Regions from separate parts of the Clostridium sp. X genome, predicted to be linked through region 2. Evidence: riboswitches for the same ligand, from Rfam matches in the RefSeq annotation. Region 2 holds a riboswitch; each other region holds the start of a gene.
What was found. A riboswitch is a leader RNA that binds a small molecule or an ion and turns the genes downstream of it on or off. The one in region 2 is predicted to bind thiamine pyrophosphate.
Positions count from the first base shown of each region.

Region 1 (3,285 bases), 1.5 Mb from region 2:
TAATACCTTTATGTCTTGTCCATATTTTTCTTTTGCCTCTATAATATCTAAAGCAGTAATTCTATCATGTACATGACAATATCCATCCCATAATATAAGTCTTTTATCTGAGACTTGTTCTTGTATATAAGATCCTAAATTTCTATCTGGTAAAAATATTATTTCATCACTATCTATATTTTTTATAATATTAATTGCACTAGAAGATGTACAACATACATCAACTACAGTTTTAACTTCTGTGGAAGAATTAATATAACATACTACCTTTGCATTAGGATGTTTTTCTTTTAATTCTAATACTTCTTCCTTTGTTGCCATGTCTGCCATAGGACAGAGTGCTTTAGTATTTGAAAATAGTACTGTTTTATTAGGTGATAACACCTTTGCACTTTCCGCCATAAATTCTACTCCACAAAATACTATTACATCTTGTAGACATTCTTTTCCCTTTTGACTTAAGTAATAAGAATCTCCTACAAAGTCTGCTATTTCTTGTACTTCTTCAGGCTGATAATAATGAGCTAGAATAACTGCATTTCTTTCTTGTTTCAATTTTAATATCTCTTCTTTTATATCCACAACCATTTATTACACGCCTCTCTCTGTATATATTTAGGTGTATACAAGTGTATATACACCTAAAGGTAATATACCACTTATTATATATTAAATCAATAATTCCTACAAAATAAAAATAAGCTACTAACCACAAAACTGGTTACTAACTCATCTTTAATAACTACTATTTTCAAATCTTATTCAGTTATTTTATTATTTTTGGTTATTTTAAATATACCTTTAATCAGAACTTTTATTACAGCATAAGTAGGTATAGCCAAAAGACCACCTATAAAACCAAATAATGAAATAAAAATAATAATTATAAATACTACGGTGAGAGGATGAATATTTAATCTATTTCCTATGACATAAGGTGATACAAGATTCCCTTCTAGTTGCTGTACTACAATAAGAACAACTAATACTTTAATAACCATTGAAAACCCTATAGTTAGTGCTATAAAAACTGCTGGCAGTATACCTATAAAAGTACCTAAAACAGGGATTATAGAAGTAATCATAGAAAAAATGGCTAAAACCATTGGATTGCTCATTCCTATAAGTAAATATCCTATATACATTAGTAGTCCAATAACTAAGGCTATTATTAACTGTCCAGTAATATATATTGATAGTGTTTCATCTATTTCTCCAAAAATTTCATTAAAATCATTCTTATACTTTTGTGGAAGCAGCCCTATAAGACCTTTATATATCTCTCTATCATCCTTTAAAAGATAAAATAAGATGAAAGGTATTAAAATTACTTGGCTGCCTACATTAGCAATAGCAGAAATTACATTCCCTGTATTTATTAATACACTTTTAAAAACAGCTTCTACATTTTGAATTAGCTTTTGTTGAATACCTGTTATAGAAACATACTGACCTATTTTACTTTCTAATATTCCATCTGTATTATTTTTAGCTATTTCAAATTGACTAGGTAAAGTATTAAAAAAGCTATTAAATTCTTGTCCAATACTTGATCCTCCATAAATTACTGTTACTCCTATTAATATTCCTATAAATATAAAAACAATTAAAATAGATAAACTTTTATTAATATGTTTACTCTCTGATAAAAATCTTACTAAGGGCCTAATCATATAATAAAATAATACTCCCACTACTATAGATATAAATAAAGCATCCATTATCACACCAAAAGGCTTTAATAAGTAACTAATCTTACCTATTAAATAGACAATTATTAATATTAATATTATGCCTACTGAATATTTATAAAATTTATTATTAAATGGCATATAACTCTCTCCTATCTTATATTTATAATAAAATTTTTTATATTAAATCTTTTTAACTTTATAATTTCTTTACATATTTTATTTCATATATTATACTTAGGTTAATGATAATATACATTTTAAAAATTGAATTTTAAAACTTTGCGGGGGAGCCCTTAGGCTGAGAAGGTTATAAACCTGACCCTTAGAACCTGATGCAGTTAATACTGTCGTAGGAAGCAAATGAGCTAATGGTATTTATTATATACATTATATAATAAATTAACTTTATTAGTAAATAAAAGCTTACCCTATGGGTAAGCTTATTTTTATTTAAGGGGGATTTAAAAACATGAATTATTCAACTCAAATGGATGCAGCAAGAAAAGGTATAATAACTAGAGAAATGGAGATCGTATCTAAAAAAGAACATATGGATGTTAACACTTTAATGAATCTTGTAGCAGAGGGTAAAATTGCAATACCTGCCAACAAAAATCATAAATCATTAGACCCTGAAGGTATAGGACAAGGCCTTAAAACTAAAATTAATGTAAATTTAGGTACATCAAAAGATTGTAACAATATTGATAAAGAGTTAGAAAAGGCTAAAGTTGCAATTGATATGAAAAGTGAAGCAATTATGGACTTAAGTTGTTTTGGAAAAACTGAAGAATTTAGAACAAGACTAATTGAAATATCATCAGCTATGATTGGAACTGTTCCCATGTATGATGCTATAGGTTTTTATGATAAAGAACTAAAAGATATTACTTCTGATGAATTACTAGCAGTTATAGAGAAACACGCCCAGAACGGTGTAGATTTTATGACTATTCATTCAGGAATAAATAGAGATACTGCAGAGGTATTTAAAAGAAATAAAAGGCTTACTAATATAGTCTCACGAGGAGGAAGCTTACTTTTTGCTTGGATGGAACTAAATGATAAAGAAAATCCTTTCTTTGAGTACTTTGATAGAATCTTAGACATTTGTGAAAAATATGATGTTACAATAAGTCTTGGAGATGCTTGTCGTCCTGGCTCTATAGCAGATTCTACAGACCCTAGTCAAATTAAAGAATTAATGACATTAGGAGAACTTACTAAAAGAGCCTGGGAAAGAAATGTACAGGTTATGATTGAAGGCCCTGGTCACATGGCACTAAATGAAATTGAAGCAAATATGCTTTTAGAAAAAAAATTATGCTATGGTGCTCCTTTTTATGTATTAGGGCCTATTGTTACAGATATAGCTCCCGGATATGATCATATAACAAGTGCTATAGGTGGCGCATTAGCTGCCTCTAAAGGAGCAGACTTTTTATGCTATGTAACTCCTGCAGAGCATCTTAGATTACCAAATCTAGATGATATGAAAGAAGGAATTATTGCTACTAAAATTGCTGCTCATGCTGCTGACATTGCAAAAGGTATAAAAGGAGCAAGAGATTGGGATAACAAAATGAGCAAA
Region 1 is NZ_CM146912.1:2,201,512-2,204,796, reverse strand. Features, by position in the region: gene nadA (quinolinate synthase NadA) at 1-588, opposite strand, end outside; gene ACX0KU_RS11000 (AI-2E family transporter) at 759-1,832, opposite strand; TPP riboswitch at 1,968-2,067, shown strand; gene thiC (phosphomethylpyrimidine synthase ThiC) at 2,164-3,285, shown strand, end outside.
Region 1: linked by a shared signal. The riboswitch ahead of thiC (phosphomethylpyrimidine synthase ThiC) and the one ahead of ACX0KU_RS02780 (ABC transporter ATP-binding protein) in region 2 are both predicted to bind thiamine pyrophosphate.

Region 2 (3,285 bases):
GCCTGATGACCTGCACAAATTTGCACTCTTGGAGCCATTAGTCCCTTACCAATTCTTGCACTGCTTTCTAAATCTCCACATACATATAAATTTTTTATGGGATTTACTGTTTTTATTAAATTAGAACTATCATACCCAGCCATACCAGAAGCTGCTACTATTTTAGTATCGTTAAGCTGTTCTAAGGCTATATTCACTAGTATAGATTTTGCTTTTGGCTTATCAAAAGCCTCACAGATAATATCATATCCATTAAAGATTTCTACAACATTATCTTCTGTTACCTTTACATCTTTAGTCTCTACCTTAATGAAAGGATTGATTTCTTTAATCTGTTTTTTTAGAGCAGTTGTTTTAGGCAGTCCTAAATGGCTAATGTAATAGCTTTGACGATTTAGATTGCTTGGCTCAACAATATCAAAATCCACTAAGAGCAAATGACCTACCCCTATTCTTGCAAGCATAACTGCAATATTAGAACCAAGACCTCCAAGACCAGCTATAGCAACTTTACCTTTTTTAAGGCTTTTATGTACACTGGGAGTATGTCTTGACATCATCATACTCTCAAGCTCTTCTTCTTTAGGCATTGCACCTTTAGTTATTATAGTTAATATATCATTTTCAGATATATCAAAGTCATCCTCTATTTGAAAACCATTTAAAATTACAATATCAGTTTCATTTCCAATTTTATTTCTTACTTCAAAGGCTGTACTAGAAGCAACCTCTACTTCTTTTCCATTTACTATTATTTTCATAAATCAGCCTCCACCTACGAATCTAACAACTTCTATGGTATCTTCATCCTTAAGCATAACTTCTTTGTATGTTGTGCGAGGAACAATTTCACCATTAAGCTCTACTGCAATGATGTTAACATCAAAGTTTTGAGCAATTAAAAAGTCATATAGAGTTTCAGTTGTAGCTAATGAAATAGTGCATCCATTTAACTTCATTTTTTACCCTCCTTAAAAGTTTGTACAAAAAAAGCACAAAACGAGACTTACACCCTTTCGGTGGTGTACCCCATTTTGTGCTTTCTTTTTCAGTTATTTAAAAGTATATAATATTTGAATATGTTAGTCAAGCCATATATTTATAGACTCATTAATAGCTCTTTAGAAGAATTAAGTGTTGACATGGTCTTAGATAAGATATAAAATTTATTTGTGCACTAGGGGAGCTATTATGGCTGAGATGAATTTATTCAGACCCTTTAAACCTGCACTGGGTAATGCCAGCGAAGGGAAGTTGTAGAATAATATAAAAGCTTAATCTAAAGTTTTATAGATTAGTAATTAGATTATTAACTCTTTTCATTGGTATAGTGAATACTATTTGAAAAGAGTTTTTTGTATTTTTAAAAAGATTATTCTCAGCAGATGGATATGTTTAGGATAGATGTTATAAAACAGAAAGTTGGGTAATTTAAATGAAAGCACTAGAAATTAATAATTTATCCTTTAAATATAGAGATTCAGATAAAGTCATAATTGATGACTTATCCTTTAGTATAGATAAAAATGAATTTGTTACAATTATTGCACCGAGTGGGACAGGCAAAAGTACTCTTTTTAGATTAATTTTAGGGCTATTAGAGCCGGAAAAGGGTAATATACACATAGAAAATGTAAATAATAAAAACATTATGGGATATATGCCACAAAGAGATAGCTTAATGACATGGAGAAATATCTTAGATAATACATCAGTTGGACTTGAGTTAAATGGGTATAGCAAGAAAGAAGCGAGAAATATAGCAGCTACATATTTTGAGGGGTTTGGACTTGCAGGAACAGAAAAATCATACCCTCATGAACTTTCAGGTGGTATGAGACAAAGAGCGTCTTTTTTAAGAGCTATAGTAAATAATCCATCATTACTTTTACTAGATGAACCATTCTCTTCTTTAGATGCATTAACAAGAAGAAAGATGCAAGCATGGCTACTAAACCTTTGTCAAAAAGAAAAGAACACTGTATTTATGATAACTCATGATATTGAAGAGGCTCTGCTTTTATCTGATAGAATACTCATTTGCACTGAGCTTCCCTATAAAAACTTAAAGTCTATAGATGTTAATATTACAAGACCTAGAACCTATGAAACTACTCTTACTAGTGAATTTGTAGAATTGAAAAGAGATATATTAAACATCCTTGATGTCCTTGAAGACAAGAAGGAGGGAAATGTAAAATGAAGAAACTTAAAGATTATATATTCCCTCTGATATTTCTAATGTTTATATTTTTGGCTTGGGAATTCCTAATACCATATTTTAAAGTTCCTAAATATATTTTACCTCGGTTCTCTAAAGTAATTGAGGCACTACTAACTAATAGACAATTACTATATAAGCATTCCTTAGTAACCTTAGGAGAGGCTCTACTAGGGCTTAGTATATCTGTAATTATAGGTATATCCTGTGCCTTTTCTATATATTTTTGGAGGAATGTTGGGAAAACACTATATCCAATTATAGTATTTTCTCAGACAATTCCAACCATAGCATTATCTCCTATTATGATTATGTGGTTTGGATATACTATATGGTCAAAGGTAGCAGTTGTAGTGTTATTCTGCTTCTTTCCTATAGTTATAAGTACTTTAGATGGACTTAATAGTGTAGATAAGGATTTAGAAGATGTTTTAAAAGCGCTAGGAGGAAATAGAGTTCAGATATTTTTTAAGCTACATATCAATTCAGTATTGCCTAATTTTTTAAGTAGCTTTAAGATAGCTGCTACATATAGTGTGGCAGGGGCTACCATAGGAGAGTGGCTAGGAGCTGAAAAAGGACTAGGTATATATGTAAAAAGAGCAGCAGGAATGTTACAATCAGATTCAGTTTTTTCAGGAGTGTTGGTTTTATCGTTTTTAGGATTACTTTTATTTTCAATAGGAGTTTTGCTAGAAAAGGTTTTATTAAAATATAGAAGAGGAATAAAGGAGGATAATTATGAAATTTAAAAAGGTCAGTGTACTTTTAGTAATGCTTATGTCATTTAGCTTATTATTTAGTGCATGTTCAAGTAATTCTGCCACTAAGGAGGAGAAAAATACTCCTAAAGAGCTACAAAAAGTTAGTGTTCTTTTAGATTGGTATCCAAATGCAGTACATTCATTTTTATATGTAGCAGAAGCTCAAGGATATTTTAAAGAAGCAGGACTAGATGTTAGCTTAGTTACACCAGCAGGTACAGAGGATGGAATTACATTAGTAGCAGCAAACAAGGCAGATCTTGCTATAAGCTATCCAAAACAAATTATTTTAGCTAGAGG
Region 2 is NZ_CM146912.1:564,078-567,362, reverse strand. Features, by position in the region: gene thiF (sulfur carrier protein ThiS adenylyltransferase ThiF) at 1-761, opposite strand, end outside; gene thiS (sulfur carrier protein ThiS) at 765-959, opposite strand; TPP riboswitch at 1,170-1,269, shown strand; gene ACX0KU_RS02780 (ABC transporter ATP-binding protein) at 1,436-2,203, shown strand; gene ACX0KU_RS02775 (ABC transporter permease) at 2,200-2,973, shown strand; gene ACX0KU_RS02770 (ABC transporter substrate-binding protein) at 2,963-3,285, shown strand, end outside.

Region 3 (3,285 bases), 810 kb from region 2:
CGAAGCTAAGGTTTGGTTACTTCCATAACCAACTATCACATCCGCCTGTCTGAATAAACAGGATTCTCGTTCTTGGTCTCCACCTTTCCACCAGATTATAGCCATACAATCTGCAAGTCTAGGCTCTACCTCTATCAATGCTTCAACAAATAAACCAGCAAATAGGGGTTCATCACTTGAAACTTTGCCGATGCTACCGGATTTAACTAAAAGGCCAGATATTAGACTCCATAAAGGTAGAGCCGGTACATTTCCCGCCCAGACATGAACTATTAAATCATGTCCTAATGCCTTTGAAAATCCGCCTTTGGGCCTAGGTTGAAACTCATCTAAAAGCATGGGATTTGTAAAATCTTCTACTAAGAATCGCTGCAACTGTGGCTTACGAAAGGTTTTAAAATAAGAAGTAAGACCTAAACGGATGATCTCTTCATCATACCCAGTGATAATGGGCAGCAGTCTTTCTGCTTTCTTCCTATATGGTGAACTTCGAGACAAAAACTTAGCTATGGCTTCATCAATGATATGAATAATCTGGTTAACCGTAAAAGATTTAAGTACATCTCTGCTATTCTTTTTAATCCTTGCTACCAAAGTGGAAACCTGTTCCCTTGAAAGTATAGGTACACTAACTTCCAGTGTATCCTTGTTATTTTTGAAATTTAGAGTTTGCCATTCTATTTCTTCTTCAAATCCAGGTGGTATGTATCCTGCAACTTGTTTCATATGTTGTTTCCCTTTCTTGCTTGAATAAATTCCTCAACTGCCAGTGAACAACCTTTCGCTTCTGACCCTTTGGCCCTACCTAAGAGAAGAAAGCCATTTTCTACTTCAATTCCAATATCTTCAGTAAGGATAGTGGTCACGGAATTAAAATTAGCCAAATCACAGTGTACAAGAAGACCTTGTTCCCCTTTAGGTGCATCTTGTCCTGTTATAGGATTAATAACCCGTGTCTTTATCCAATGAGGTCCGGACTTAACGGAAGGAACTACATCATTACCATCATCATAAAATTGAGTGCTTAGCTCCGTCATACCATACATGTTGATACAATCTTTCCTATCAATCCCTAAATAACGAGAAAGACGATTATAAAATTCATTCAATTCTATATCTCTAGATTTATTTTTGAAACCACCTGTATCAAGAATCCTGCTTCTATTAGGTAGATTAAAGACTTTTCTTGTCTTTTCCAGCTCATCTAACAAATGTACAAAACTAAAGCTGGCACCTAATAGTGCATAAGGTTCTCCTACCTTTTCAATATGTTCCAATTTCTCTATGAGTTCTCTTACCATTAAGCCTTCGTCTACAATATAATAGCAACTATCTCCCGCACCAAATTCTTGAAGGGCAAGGGCTAGGTAGTGAGCCAGAGATGAATTTGGCATCTTTTCTTCTGTAGGAAAGAGAATCCCCATCTCTATCTTCTCATTATTCTTCATAAAGCGTTCTTTAAAATTCAGCTTCATTGACAGGTCATACACCTGTAAATTTGGGTGATAGTGTTTTCCCTGAATCCCCTGTGTTGTACCACTTGTCATGAAAATCCTTTCAGCTTCCTTAGGATCTATACAACTTAAAGAAAGTTCTTTAAAAGCATTAATAGGTACTGGGGGGATCTCTCTCCAATTTTTCACCACCCGTGGAGTTTTACCCTTCTGTAAACAGTACTTTTGGTAAGAAAGATTATGCTTATATTGATAATCGAATAAATATAAAGCTTGTTCGTTAAACTGCTCCTCTGAAGCTTGACCCTGATTTATAAAATCATAAACATACTTAGATACTTCACGTTCACTCATAATAATAAATTTCCTTTCATAAAAAATAAAACACTTTGCACGAACAAAGTGTTAAAAAACAGAACACATTCCTACGCTGGCATTACCCAACAGGTTCAACGGTCTACGAATAATCGTACTCTCAGCCTTTTTCAAGCTCCCGGTGTCTTTTTATAATTATTTATTTTGATTATACTTCTTTTTAAGAATTATTTCAATTGTAACATGAATTGCTGCCAGGGCAAACGTATCTTTATTATTTTTCCTATTGTGTTTCTTTATGGATTATTGTCCCCATTGAGAATTTACCAGTTTTCGTGCAACTACTGTCATATGTATTACCATTAACATACAGTTCAGATATGCTTAAATCATCTATCAATTCAGTTGCTTTAATTAATCTATGCCTCAGCCTATTGGTACTTATAGGTTACATCTTGGTATTATTCACAATTAGTACTGAAGAATTTTAAAATACTATATTAGAACTATATACCCCTGGAAAGAGTCTCGTAGTATTATTAATGACACTAATAAACTAGCAAAAAAATATTTGAAATTTCCCCATATTGTAAATACATTATTAAAGATAATACAATTATAGAAGTTGAATTAGATGTGGAAAAACAAGAAAAAGACTTGAAAATGCAACAATCATTATCATTAAATAATATTGAAAAAGCGGAAAGAACTATTGAAACTATTGAGGTATTAGGGTGATTTTACAATAGATTAATACTGTTCATAAACACCCCTCCATATTTTTATAATATTACGTATATATGATGGAGACAAGAGGTGAAGAGGAGAAGAAGTAATAATGTATAAAAGTCATGTTGAAGAAGTTATGGAATTAGATGCAAATCAATATGCGAAGACGTTTGAACAGATTATTGAAAGAATAGAGAAAGAATTTATACAGAATGATATAATATTAGAAGGTGTAATTAAGCAGTTAAACTATCTATGTACAAATATCAAAATTAATATAACTGAACAATATTTAAAGGCAAAATAGGGACTAGCACTAGTCTCTTTCATTTTGTCTATTTTTATGTAATGGAAGATGTACTATGAATCAATTCAGAATAGGTTAAAAAAGCGTCAAACAACGACCTAACCAATTATGCAAACATAAGTGCTTCAACAACAACTGGTAGTGCAGAATATACACTTATTATGTCCTAATAATATCATCACCCCCATTGTCTAACTAGAAGATATTTCTTCCATTTAATTATTGTTAAAGTTAAATAAAATAAGGCCAGGATAGCAACTCTCTCTAAAGGAAGTTGTATCCTGACCCCAAAATCAAGGTTACAAATACTTATCATAATCTTCTTGTTCCTGTATAACATTTACTAAATGTTTTATCTCTTGATCTTTATTCTTATCCATAACAAGGAGTACATCTCCTGCATCTACTATAATAAGATCCTTTACTCCAAATCCTATTATTAATTTTTCCTTTCCAAAAACATAACAGTTTTCACTTTGC
Region 3 is NZ_CM146912.1:1,377,218-1,380,502, reverse strand. Features, by position in the region: gene ACX0KU_RS07100 (acyl-CoA reductase) at 1-726, opposite strand, end outside; gene ACX0KU_RS07095 (LuxE/PaaK family acyltransferase) at 723-1,808, opposite strand; TPP riboswitch at 1,860-1,961, opposite strand; gene ACX0KU_RS07090 (hypothetical protein) at 2,608-2,805, shown strand; partial or broken gene ACX0KU_RS07085 (mannose-1-phosphate guanylyltransferase) at 3,105-3,285, opposite strand, start outside.
Region 3: linked by a shared signal. The riboswitch ahead of ACX0KU_RS07095 (LuxE/PaaK family acyltransferase) and the one ahead of ACX0KU_RS02780 (ABC transporter ATP-binding protein) in region 2 are both predicted to bind thiamine pyrophosphate.